DNA from 2 places in the Arthrobacter sp. 10L430 genome. Region 2 is predicted to be linked to the other one. Evidence: riboswitches for the same ligand, from Rfam matches in the RefSeq annotation. Region 2 holds a riboswitch; the other holds the start of a gene.
The links. A riboswitch is a leader RNA that binds a small molecule or an ion and turns the genes downstream of it on or off. The one in region 2 is predicted to bind cyclic di-AMP.
Positions count from the first base shown of each region.

Region 1: linked by a shared signal. The riboswitch ahead of AC1DDG_RS19535 (hypothetical protein) and the one ahead of AC1DDG_RS19030 (M23 family metallopeptidase) in region 2 are both predicted to bind cyclic di-AMP.

Region 1 is NZ_JBFTJD010000031.1:17,894-23,855, reverse strand. It holds gene AC1DDG_RS19550 (NADPH-dependent FMN reductase) at 1-584, shown strand, start outside; gene AC1DDG_RS19545 (bile acid:sodium symporter family protein) at 600-1,610, opposite strand; gene AC1DDG_RS19540 (GGDEF domain-containing protein) at 1,772-2,911, shown strand; gene AC1DDG_RS19535 (hypothetical protein) at 3,073-3,891, opposite strand; cyclic di-AMP (ydaO/yuaA leader) riboswitch at 3,895-4,083, opposite strand; gene AC1DDG_RS19530 (SulP family inorganic anion transporter) at 4,205-5,707, opposite strand; gene AC1DDG_RS19525 (GTP pyrophosphokinase) at 5,713-5,962, opposite strand, start outside.
Region 2 is NZ_JBFTJD010000029.1:41,796-47,757, forward strand. It holds gene AC1DDG_RS19010 (DUF3027 domain-containing protein) at 1-169, shown strand, start outside; gene AC1DDG_RS19015 (MFS transporter) at 219-1,586, shown strand; gene serC (phosphoserine transaminase) at 1,617-2,747, opposite strand; gene AC1DDG_RS19025 (iron-dependent transcriptional repressor DtxR) at 3,089-3,784, shown strand; cyclic di-AMP (ydaO/yuaA leader) riboswitch at 3,918-4,162, shown strand; gene AC1DDG_RS19030 (M23 family metallopeptidase) at 4,167-4,988, shown strand; cyclic di-AMP (ydaO/yuaA leader) riboswitch at 5,138-5,296, shown strand; gene AC1DDG_RS19035 (C40 family peptidase) at 5,457-5,962, shown strand, end outside.

The DNA of each region.
Region 1 (5,962 bases), on a different contig from region 2:
TTCTTGGAAGCACCCGGCCGGGCCGGCTGGGAAAGCCGGTGGCGGACTGGGTCATGGCGCGCGCCGCCAAACGCACTGACGCCCGGTTCGAACTCCTTGACGTGGCCGACTACGACCTCCCGCTGCTCGACGAACCGCTCCCGCCGTCCCTGGGCCACCACGACCAGGAGCACACCAAGGCGTGGGCAGACGCCGTGACCCGGTTTGACGGCTACATCTTCGTGACCGGCGAATACAACCACTCGATTCCCGGTGCGCTCAAGAACGCCCTGGACTACCTCTACGAGGAATGGAACAACAAGGCGGCCGGCTTCGTCAGCTACGGCAGCGCGGGTGGAATCCGCGCCGTGGAGCACCTGCGGGGCGTGGCTGCTGAACTCCAGATGGCCGACGTCCGAGCCCAGGTAGCGCTGCCGCTGGCCACGGAATTTGAGAACTACCGGACCTTCACGCCCTCGGAGGCGGCGGAAAAGAACCTGGAAAGGCTGTTCGGCCAGGTGGTCGCCTGGGCTGGGGCGCTGAAGGCGCTTCGCAAACCCGCCGCGGATCCCGGGAACCGTCCGCACTTGGCGGCGTCTGCTTAAGCGTCCGTTTTGCCTTTAGGAGTCGCGCAGCGGCTTCCGGGCGAGCCACGCGGCCACGATCGCACCGGAGATGTTGTGCCACAGCGAGAACACGGCCGACGGCAGCGCCGCCAGCGGGCTGAAGTGGGCGGTGGCGAGCGTTGCGGCCAGGCCCGAGTTCTGCATGCCCACCTCGAAGGCCAGCGCCCTGCGGGCCTTGTCGTCCAGGCGCCCCAGCTTCCCGGCAAGGTATCCCAGCCCCAGCCCGAAACCGTTGTGCAGAACCACGGCGAGGAACACAATGCCCCCGGCGGCCACGATCTTGCTGGCGCTGCCAGCCACCACCACTGCCACAATCAGGGAAATTACGACGGCGGACGCCCACGGAAGTGCCGGCAGTGCCTTTGCGACGAGGTTCTTGAGGAACAGCCGCGCCAGCAGCCCGGCGATGACCGGCAACAAAACCGTCTTGACGATGTCGAGAACCATTCCTCCGGCGTCGATGCTCAGGAACGATCCGGCGAGGAAGAGCACCAGCACCGGAGTGACGATCGGGGCGATGAGCGTCGAAACGCTGGCGACGGCCACTGAGAGTGCAACATCGCCCTTGGCCAGGAACGCCATCACGTTGGAAGCCGTGCCGGAGGGTGCGCAACCCACCAGGATCAGGCCCACGGCAAGCGCGGGCTCCAAGTGAAGCAGCTGTGCGATCAGCCAGCCCGCTCCGGGCATGATCACGTAGTGGGCAACGATGCCGAGCACCACCGCCCAGGGCCGCTTGGCCACCGCCGCGAAATCCGGCGGCGTGAGCGTCAGGCCCATGCAGAACATGATGATGCCCAGCAGGTAAGGAACGCCGGGGCCAAGCGGTTTGAACGCACCGGGGAGAAGGAAGCCCGCCACGCCGGCGGCGAGCACCAGCAGGGGGAAAACGGTCACGGCGACGCGGGCAATCTTCGCCTCCGCGGCCAGTGCCGGGTTCAGGGGCTCGACGGCGGCGTCAGCGGCGACCGGAGCGGTTTCGGGTTTTGTTGTTGCCTCAAGCATCCAATAATGCTGACACTGAATTGCGCGTCGGGGAAATTCGTGAACAGATGTCAGACAAATGTGTCGGCGCTTACAAAAATTTTGGTAAGCGTCCTGATAGTTGAGCCTTCAGCGGTGCGATACTGGGTCAGCAACGAATGGTGATTCGGGGGAGATGCGGCATGGTGCTCGACACGGCAACACTGCGGGTTGCCTTTGCCGTGATGGCTCTGGCCCTGGGTCTCTTGTTTTACTTCTCGGCTTTCCGCAGTACGCGCTCCCCGTACAGCGGCTGGTGGTGCCTCGCCTTGCTGCTGTTTCTCTCGGGTTCCGCCTGCTTTCTCCTCAACGGCACGCCCCAGCAGTGGTGGGCCAATACGTTGGGGAATATCCTGCTCGTTGCTGGTGCGTCCAGTGCCTGGGCAGGCGCGCGTTCGCTGCGAACGCCGGGATACAACTTCTGGCTCCTCACCGCCGTGCCCGTCTCCGCGGGAATAGCCTCCGCTGTTGATCACCCCGGTTCGAACATCTGGTCCGGCGGCGCCGTTTTCCTGGCGTCGATGTCCCTGATGATCGGCCTCACGGCACGCGAACTGTGGCGCTTGGAGCCGGGCTATTCAAGGGTCCGTATCCCCATGGCCATCGTGGCTGCGGGCGTGTCGGCGTTCTACCTGGGCCGGCTGGTCGTGTTTATCGCCGACGGCCCGAACAGCCCAACGTTTGTCGCCTACTTCGGGTCCGCCGTGACCACGCTTGTCACCATGGTGCTCCTGGCGGTGGTTTCGTTCAGCATGGCCGGGCTCAGTACCGAACAGCAGACGCGGGCGCTGCGAACCGTCGCCACCCAGGACGGCCTCACGGGCCTTCTCAACCGTTCGGCGTTCCTGGACAGAGCAGCCAAGCAGTTGCGCCGCAGCCCGCTGACCGAGAGCTTTGGATCGCTGATCCTGGCGGACCTTGATCACTTCAAATCCATCAATGACACCTACGGCCACGCGGCCGGCGATCTGGCGCTTCGGGCCTTCGCCGACGCCTGCCGCGCGACCGTCCGCTCAACTGACATCGTGGGCAGGTATGGCGGCGAGGAGTTCATCCTGGTGGTACCGGGGGCAAGCCCCTACCGCGCCGAGACAATCACGGCGGAGATCAGCCGCCGGCTCGCCGACGGCGCCCTGCCCGATGTGCCCAGGATGCCCACGGTCAGTTACGGCATCGCCGTGATCGAAGCCGGAACGGCAAGCCTGGACCAGCCGATCGCCGCCGCCGATGCCGCGCTGTACGAGGCAAAGTCCCGGGGGCGCAACCGCAGCGTGCAGGGCTGAGTGGGCGGGCCTGCCGAGCACGAAAGAGCCGGTGCACCGCTGCCCCCAAGGCAGCGGAACACCGGCTTGTTTCAGCGCGCAGCTCATTCCAGCGCGCGGCTCGTTGCAGCGCGCAGCTCGTTCCAGCGCGTGGCAGGAGTGCGCACAGCGAATGCGGGCTGTTAGGCGTGGGCTCGCACGAAGGTGACCGGACCCGTGGCGGTCAGCCAGGACAGCGGGTGCACCACGGTCTCGTTGACACCGTTCATGCCGCCGCTGAGGACCTTGCCTCCGCCGACGAAGATTCCCACGTGGCCGGACTGCACAACCATGTCTCCGGGCTGGGGCGTGGAGACGACGGATCCGTAGTTCATGAACTGCATCGGCGCGAGGTCGCCCACCGGAATGCCGGAAGCGCCCAGGGCCTTCTCCACCATCGCGGTGCAGTCCTGGGTGATCCCCAGCTGTGCGTAGGCGGCCGAGACCATCGAGGCGTTCACGCTGCCGGCTGCTGCTGCGTGAGCAGGAGCCTTCGCGGGAGCCGGGGCCGCCTGGACGGTGATCTTCGGAGCCGGCGCGATCTTCGGCGCCGGAGCGGCAACAGGTGCAGCAACCGGAGCGGCAGCAGGTGCCGGGGCAGCAGCGGGGGTTGCGGCGGCCGGGGCCGGTGCTTCAACCACGGGCGCTTCCACCACGGGTGCCGGGGTGGACTTCACAGCGGGGCGCTCGAAGTCGATCTTGACGCTGGCGTCCGCGCTCAGCGGCGCCTGTACCTGGCTGACGGCTTCGGGGGCCGCGGCCGGGGCCGCGTTCTTCTGGGCCGGGGCGGTGGCGGCGTTCGCTGCCATGCTGCCGGTGAAGGCAAGTCCCGATGCTGCGAGGATGACGGCGGCCTGGCGTCCCAGTCCTCCGGCGTTGGCCGTGACAGCGCGGGAGACGGAAGCGAAGCGGTTTGAACGGCCGGCCGCTGTGCGGCGGGCAGGGGTAGTGCGTGACGACATGAAGGAGCCTCTCCCGATGCCTGCGAGGTGAGCTGTCGGATTCGGATGGGAGACACCCGGCCGCGCGCCTGAACGGAATCAGGAACTGTGCGGCTTCACCCCAAGGCCCGTAGAAACAGGCCGAAAATTGGTTTCCCCGTCTCTGCCGGACATGGTCTTCGAGAGGATCCCGGGCTGCGGCAGAGTTAGGCAATCAGCGCGGGAGCGCCCTCCTCGGTGAGGAAGGCACGGTTCAACGGTACGCGAGCAAACGCCGAAAGTCACATTAAGGTAACGACACGCTGTTATGTGCGGGATTTTCGGGCTGTATGCATTAGTGCCCGGCGTTGAGTTTGCCGGCCAGCCTTTCGCGCATCTGGATGCTGGCAGAGTTCAGGCCGATCAGCTCAACCTCCCGGCCGTGGCGCCGGTACTTCTCCGTCACCGCGTCCAGTACGGCGACGGTGGAGGCGTCCCAGAGGTGCGAGGCGTGCAGGTCGATGACTACTCCGGAGATGCGCGGCTCGGCGTCCTGGGCGTAGTCGAACTGCGTGTAGAGGTCGTTGGAGGAGGCGAAGAACAGTTCGCCGTCCACGGTGTACGTGGCCACGGTCCTGCCGTTCAGCTCCACCTCGGTCCGTTCAACGGTGGCGAAGTGGGCCACGCGCCGGGCGAACATGGCCATCGCCGCGAGCACCCCGACGCCGACGCCGATAGCCAGGTTGTGCGTCGCCACCACGGTGGCCACGGTAATCACCATGACAGCGGTCTCGGACCTCGGCATGCGCTTCAGGGTCTTCGGAGCCACCGAGTGCCAGTCGAAGGTGATGGCCGAAACGAAAATCATGACGGCCACCAGGGCGGCCATGGGGATAAGCCCCACGACGTCGCCCAGCACCACCACCAGCACCAGCAGGAAGACGCCGGCCAGGAAGGTGGAGATCCGGCTCCGCGCACCGGAGCCTTTCACGTTGATCATGGTCTGGCCGATCACGGCACAGCCGCCCATGCCGCCCAGGAAACCGGTGACGATGTTAGCCACGCCCTGCCCCCAGGATTCACGGGTCTTATTGGAGCGAGTGTCCGTGATGTCATCCACGAACTTGGCTGTCATGAGTGATTCCAGCAGGCCCACGAGCGCCATGGACAGTGCAAAGGGCGCGACCACCTGGAGCGTCTCCCAGGTCAGGGGAACGTTGGGGATGAATACCGAGGGGAGGCTTTCCGGCAGCTGCCCCTTGTCCTGGACGGCGGGGACTTCGATGCCGGTAAGGACGGTGACGACGGTGAGCAGCACGATCGCCACCAGCGGCGACGGCACCGCCGTCGTGATTCGGGGAAGGCCGACGACGATCAGAAGTCCCGCTGCCACCAGCGGATAAACGAGCCACGGGACACCGATGAGTTCAGGCAGCTGGGCCATGAATACGAGGATGGCCAGCGCGTTGACGAACCCCACCATCACGGAGCGGGGGATGAAGCGCATGAGCCGGGTGACGCCGAGGGCAGCCAGCAGGATCTGGAACACGCCGGCCAGGATCACTGCGGAAATCAGGTAGTCCAGCCCGTGGCTGCGCATCAGCGGGGCGATCACCAGGGCCACGGCACCGGTGGCTGCCGAGATCATGGCGGGCCGGCCGCCCACGAAGGAGATGGTCACGGCCATGGTGAAGGAGGCGAACAGGCCGATCCGGGGGTCCACCCCGGCGATCACCGAGAAGGCGATGGCCTCCGGGATCAGGGCGAGAGCCACCACGAGGCCTGCCAGCGCCTCGGTTTTGAGGCGGCGCGGGGAGCGGAGTGTTGCCCGGACGGACTGGAGCTGTTCGGGTTTCATGGTCCCTACTTCTTGGTCTGGCGGTAGCGCTCGATCTGTTTCAGCCGCCGCAGGAGGCTGTCGCGCCGCGGGTGCGGAACGGCGTCGGGCGCCTCTGCGGTGAGGTCAATGTGTTTGGTGCCGTACTGCCAGAGGAGGAGGTCATCCAGCAGCCGGTCCGGGCCGGGGGAGTAGCGGTGGTCCAGGGCCTTGCGGACCTCAGTGATGCGGTTGGCGCTGAGGAGGCCGGCGAGCTGGACCGTCTGGTTCAGGCCG
Region 2 (5,962 bases):
CGAGACTGCCCGCGAGGCGGATTCCGCGGACGGCCCTGCCGCATCTCCGGAGGATGAACCTGCCGAGGCTAACGGTGGGAATTCTGCGGAGGCTTCCGAGGCCGACCCGGACGACGCACCCACAGACGCCGAAGCCGGCTACGACGCCGAGAGCCGCGGACGGGGCTGATCGCACAGTTGGGATCATCCGGGACTGAGTACTCCGAAGGCAGGCAATGATGTCCACCTTCAGATCCCTGCATATCCTCAACTACCGCATCTGGTTCGTCGGCGCCCTCGTCTCCAACATCGGGACCTGGATGCAGCGGACCGCCCAGGACTGGCTCGTCTTTGACCATCTGACAGCCCATGACGCCGGCGCGATGGGTGTAACCATGGCGCTCCAGCTTGGTCCCCAGCTGTTCCTGGCGCCCGTGGCAGGGCTCGTCGCCGACCGGTACAACCGCAAGCAGCTGCTGGTCGTGACCCAGTCCGTCATGGCCTTGCTAAGTGCCGGCCTCGGCATCCTGGTGGTGCTGGGGGCGGCACAGCTCTGGCACGTCTACGCGTTCGCGCTCATGCTGGGAATGGTCTCCGCGCTGGACGCGCCCGTCCGCCAGACGTTCGTGTCCGAGCTGGTCAGGGACGACCTCCTGCCGAACGCCGTTGCATTGAACAGCGCCTCGTTCAATGTAGCCCGCATGATTGGCCCGGCCGTTGCCGGCATCCTGACAGTGGCGGTGGGGCCGGGGTGGGTGTTCCTGATCAACACCGTCACCTTCCTTGCGCTGCTGGCCAGCCTGGCAAAAATCCCGACGGCGTCGCTCAGGTCCCTGCCCCGCGCCGGGGCAGGCAAAGGCCGGATCCGCGAGGGGCTGCGCTACGTGCGTTTCCGTCCTGACATCGTGGTGGTCCTGGTGGCCATCTTCATCGTGGGAACGCTGGGACTCAACTTCGTCCTGTTCATCGCTGCGATGGTTGGCACCGAATTCGGCCTGGACGCCAGCGCCTTCGGCCTCATGAACTCCATCATGGCCATCGGCTCGGTGGCAGGTGCCCTGCTGTCCGCCCGGCGCAGCAGGCCCAGGCTGCGCATCATCTTCGGTGCTGCCGCCGCCTTCGGCGTCACGTCCGGGCTCGCCGCCCTCGCCCCGAGCTACTTCTGGTTCGGAGTTGCGCTGGTGCCCGTCGGGCTTTTCGCCCTGACCATGCTCACCAGCGCGAACGGGTATGTGCAGACCACCACGGACCCCGTGATGAGGGGGCGCGTAATGGCCCTGTACATGGCGATCTTCATGGGCGGCACCCCCATCGGCGCACCGCTGGTGGGCTGGGTGGCCAACGTCGCCGGGGCCCGCTGGTCGCTGGCGGTGGCGGCGGCCTCCGGCCTGCTGGCGGCCGCGATCGGACTGGTGTGGATCATCCGCACCAGAATGCTGCGGATCCGTGTGAGCCGGCAGCCCCGCGGGCTGCCACAGATCCGGCTCGTCTCGCTGAACCAGGCCGGTCGCCCGACAGCCCGGACCGGCACTCGGACCGGTGAAGGTGGCGGAACGGCGGACGGCGCCGCCCGGGACACAAGCCCGGACGACGCCGTCGAACGCTGACGCTGTAAGCGTCACCGCGGTCTGGGGAGACTACTTCTTCAGTTCGCCCACCACGTAGTCGATGCATTCCAGCAGTGCGGAGACGTCAGCAGGCTCGATTGCCACGAAGGTGGCGATGCGGAGCTGGTTGCGTCCCAGCTTGCGGTAGGGCTCGGTGTCCACGATGCCGTTGGCGCGCAGCACCTTGGCGATGGCCGCGGCGTCGATGGAGTCGTCGAAATCGATCGTGGCGATGACGTTGGAACGCTCGGCGGCGTTGGCCACGAAGGGCGTGGCGACATCGGAAGCCTCGGCCCACTTGTAGATGCGGCTCGCGGAGTCCGCCGTCCGGCCGGCCGCGAAGTCGAGGCCGCCGCTGGCGTTGAGCCACTGCACCTGGGCATCGAGCGTCACCAGGGTGGCCAGCGCCGGGGTGTTGTACGTCTGGTTCAGCTTGGAGTTGTCAATCGCGGTCTGCAGGTCCAGGAAGTCCGGGATCCACCGGCCGCTGGCCTTGATCCGGGCGGCGCGCTCGAGGGCCGCCGGGGAGAAGAGACCAAGCCACAGGCCGCCGTCGGAAGCGAAGTTCTTCTGCGGTGCGAAGTAGTACACATCGGTCTCGGCAACGTCCACGTCCAGCCCGCCCGCGGCGGAGGTCGCGTCCACCAGCACGAGGGCATCGGCGTCTGCCCCGTCCACGCGCTTGACCGGAGCCGCAACGCCAGTGGACGTCTCGTTCTGCGGCCACGCGTAGACGTCAACTCCCGCCTCGGCCTGCGGCGCCGGGCACGTTCCGGGCTCGGATTTGATGATAGAGGATTCCGAAAGGAACGGCGCCTTGTTGGTGGCGGAAGCGAACTTGGAACCGAACTCGCCGAAGGACAGGTGTTGGGCCTTCTGGTCCACCAGGCCGAAGCTCGCGACATCCCAGAACGCCGTCGAACCGCCCACGCCCAGAACCACTTCGTAGCCCTCGGGAGCGCGGAAGAAGGTGCTGAGGCCCTCGCGGACAGATCCCACCAGGTTCTTCACGGGCGCCTGGCGGTGGGATGTGCCGAGGATCGTTGTGGCGGCTGCGGAAAGCGCCTCGATCTGCTCGGGCCTGACCTTGGAGGGCCCGGCGCCGAACCGTCCGTCCTTGGGCAGGAGGTTTGCTGGGATAGTGATGCTGGTGTCGCTCACAGTGGCTCCAATTTTCGGCATGGACATGCAGTTCGGCGGGGACAAGAGGTGGCCGGCGGGCAATCATGTCTGCCACGAAGGCCCCTTTTATTCTGCCCGAAGCCCGGAAATCCCGGGAAACGTTGCCGTCACAGTCCAGTCATTGAAACCGGCCGCCCGCTTCGTCCGAATTATCCGGAGTAATTCAAAATAGGCTAAGCTTTCACTGGACGTACGGGCGGAGAGCCGGTGTTGCTCCGTCGTCGAATTGCGGCCGCGGCAGCTTGACGCCGGGCCACCGTGCGGTGGGCCCGCGGTACGGTGGGACGGACACAAGTACTGTGCTCGAGGAGCTGAGCTGAATGACGGATCTGATCGATACCACGGAGATGTATCTTCGGACCATTTTGGAGCTTGAAGAAGAGAACATCGTGGCGCTGCGAGCCCGCATCGCCGAACGCCTCCGCCATTCGGGCCCCACCGTCTCCCAGACCGTCGGCAGGATGGAACGGGACGGGCTGGTGGTAGTGTCCGGCGACCGTCACCTGGAGCTGACAGAAACAGGCCGCAAACGGGCCACGGAGGTCATGCGCAAGCACCGCCTGGCGGAGCGGCTGCTCGCCGACGTCATCGGCCTCGACTGGGCCTACGTCCACGACGAGGCGTGCCGGTGGGAGCACGTGATGAGCGAACGCGTGGAGCGCAGGATCTTTGAAATGCTTGGCCACCCCACCGAATCGCCCTACGGCAACCCGATTCCTGGGCTGGCTGCGCTCGGCGGCGAGCCTTCGCTGGCCTTCACCGACGGCGTGATGAACCTGCTGGACGCCATGCCCGGCTACGGTCCGGATTCGCGCGTTACCGTCAGCCGGCTGGCAGAACCCATCCAGGTGGAGCCGGAGCTGCTGGTCCAGCTCGATGAAGGCGGGATCCGCCCCGGTGCCGCGGTTTCCCTCGAACGCGTGGGGGAGTACATCTCGGTCCGTGTGCCGGGGATCGAAGGCGCCCTCGAACTGCCACCGGAAGTGGCCGCCCACGTGTTTGTCCGCGTCAGCTGACGTGCTGGCCCGTGATTTGTCTGACATCAGGTGGCAGGATGCCCTACGACTTTTGCACAGCTTAGATAACGGAATTATTACTGCCCACTTTAATCACTTATAGTTAAACAGCAGCGCCGATACTAAAGCGTTACCTGATCTGGAGCCGAACTCTGCCAGCGGATCAGTCGCACGAGTCACCTTCTGGCAGAGGCGGGGGAACCACAACCGGCCGTTGAAAAACGGCCTTGGGGTGAAGTCCGCAGCAGCAAGCCACTTTCCGCAGATGGAATCTCCCGGGATACCCCTGTGCCGAAACGCTTGTCACGGCGGACCGGGTCGATGATCTCTCTGACCCGAATCCGACAGCTAACTTCGCAGGCTATCCAGAGAGGAACACTTCTTGACCATGCAGAATGCCCGGGGCCGCCGCCGCGCGGCCGGCCCCGCTGCGGAGCCGCGCGCCGCCGAAGTCTTCGCAGGGGAGCGTCCGCGGGATGCGCAGCGCGAAGCACGGAGGCACCGCAGTCCGTTCCGCCAGGTCACCGACTTCGCAGCCGCAAGCGGAGTGGGCCAGAAGGCGGGAGTCGCACTGGCTGCCACAGGCCTCCTGCTGACAGTCACGGTTCCTGCAACCAGTCCGGTCATGGCCACCGCTGACCAGGGCGGCGCCGCGGCGCTGTCCTCCCGTGTCCAGCCGCAGGTGTCCGCTGAGGCGGCCGCAAAGATCGACTTCAGCCGAACGTCCGTCTCCACCCAGGGTGACCCGGACAGCAAGCTCAAGCAGCTCCTCAGTGCACAGTCGGCCGGCAGCATCACCCGCGCCGCCTCGGCGGGCAGCCTTGGTGCGCCCCTGACCACCATGGTCAAATCGTCTCCGTTCGGATACCGCGTCAGCCCGATCACCGGGGGCTCCGGGGAATTTCACCGGGGCCAGGACTTTGCCGCCGAGTGCGGAACCCAGGTGTTCGCCGCGGCCAGCGGCACGGTCACCTTCGCCGGTTGGCACCCCTACGGGGGCGGCAACAGGGTTGTGATCAACCACGGCAACGGCCTCGAGACCACGTATAACCACCTGTCCTCTTCGAGTGTCCGCGTCGGCCAGAAGGTCAACCGCGGTGACGTAATCGCTCTCAGCGGGACCACCGGCGCCTCGACGGGCTGCCACCTCCACTTCGAGGTGATGGTCAACGGAGAAGTCGTTGACCCCCTGGGCTGGCTTTAAGCAAAACCGATGGAGAACTCTCGCATTCTTGTGACATGCCGTGACCTGAATGTGACATTCGCTCCGAACTGCTGTACCGTCTAAACCGCGTCAACTTTTCCGAAGTTGACGCCTTTGAGTGGATTGCCTAACTCTGCCACCGCTCAAGGTCCGTTCGCATGACATCGTCTGGCAGGGGCGGGGGAACCAATTTTGGTCTTCGCAAGAAGGCCTTGGGGTTAAGTCGCAAAGCTTCCCAGGAAGCGGCGCGGCCGGGTGACTCCCATCCGAATCCGACAGCTCACCTCGTAGGCATTGGGAGAGGCTACCTTCGTGTCTTCACGCCACAATTCTGCGCGCCACCGTGCGCAAACGGTTCGTACGAACCCGTTGGACTCAGTGTCCAAGGCAGTAAGCGCCAATGCCGGCACAGTAGGTCGCCAGGCAGCTGTTATCGCAGCTGCTTCAGGGCTCATCCTGAGCATTGGCATGCCGGCTAACGCAGCCGACACCAACATCGGTGTTTCCGCCTCCACGGAGTCCGGATCCCAGGCCACGCAGCTTGCTGTGACCGCCGCACCAACCGCAACTGTCTCCTTCGAGCGTCCTGCCGTCACCACCGAGGCAGCGCCGGTCATCGAGACTCTGGCCGCGCAGTCCAGCGACGACGCGGCCAATGGTGCAACCGATACTGCCAAAACCGTTACTGCCAAGGCGAGCAAGCTGGTGGATGCCGCAGGCTCCGCCGCCGCAACGTCAGGGCTGGCGGCCATTGCCTACACCGGTATCGGCCACCCGTACGTCTGGGGTGGCACCACTCCTAACGGCTGGGACTGCTCCGGCTTCACCCAGTGGGTTTACGCGCAGGCAGGCATCAGCATTCCCCGCGTCAACGCCTGGACTGCAATGAAGCCCACCTCGACACCCGCTCCGGGCGACCTGGTCATGCAGAACGGCGGCGCCCACGTGGGCATCTACGTTGGCAACGGCATGAT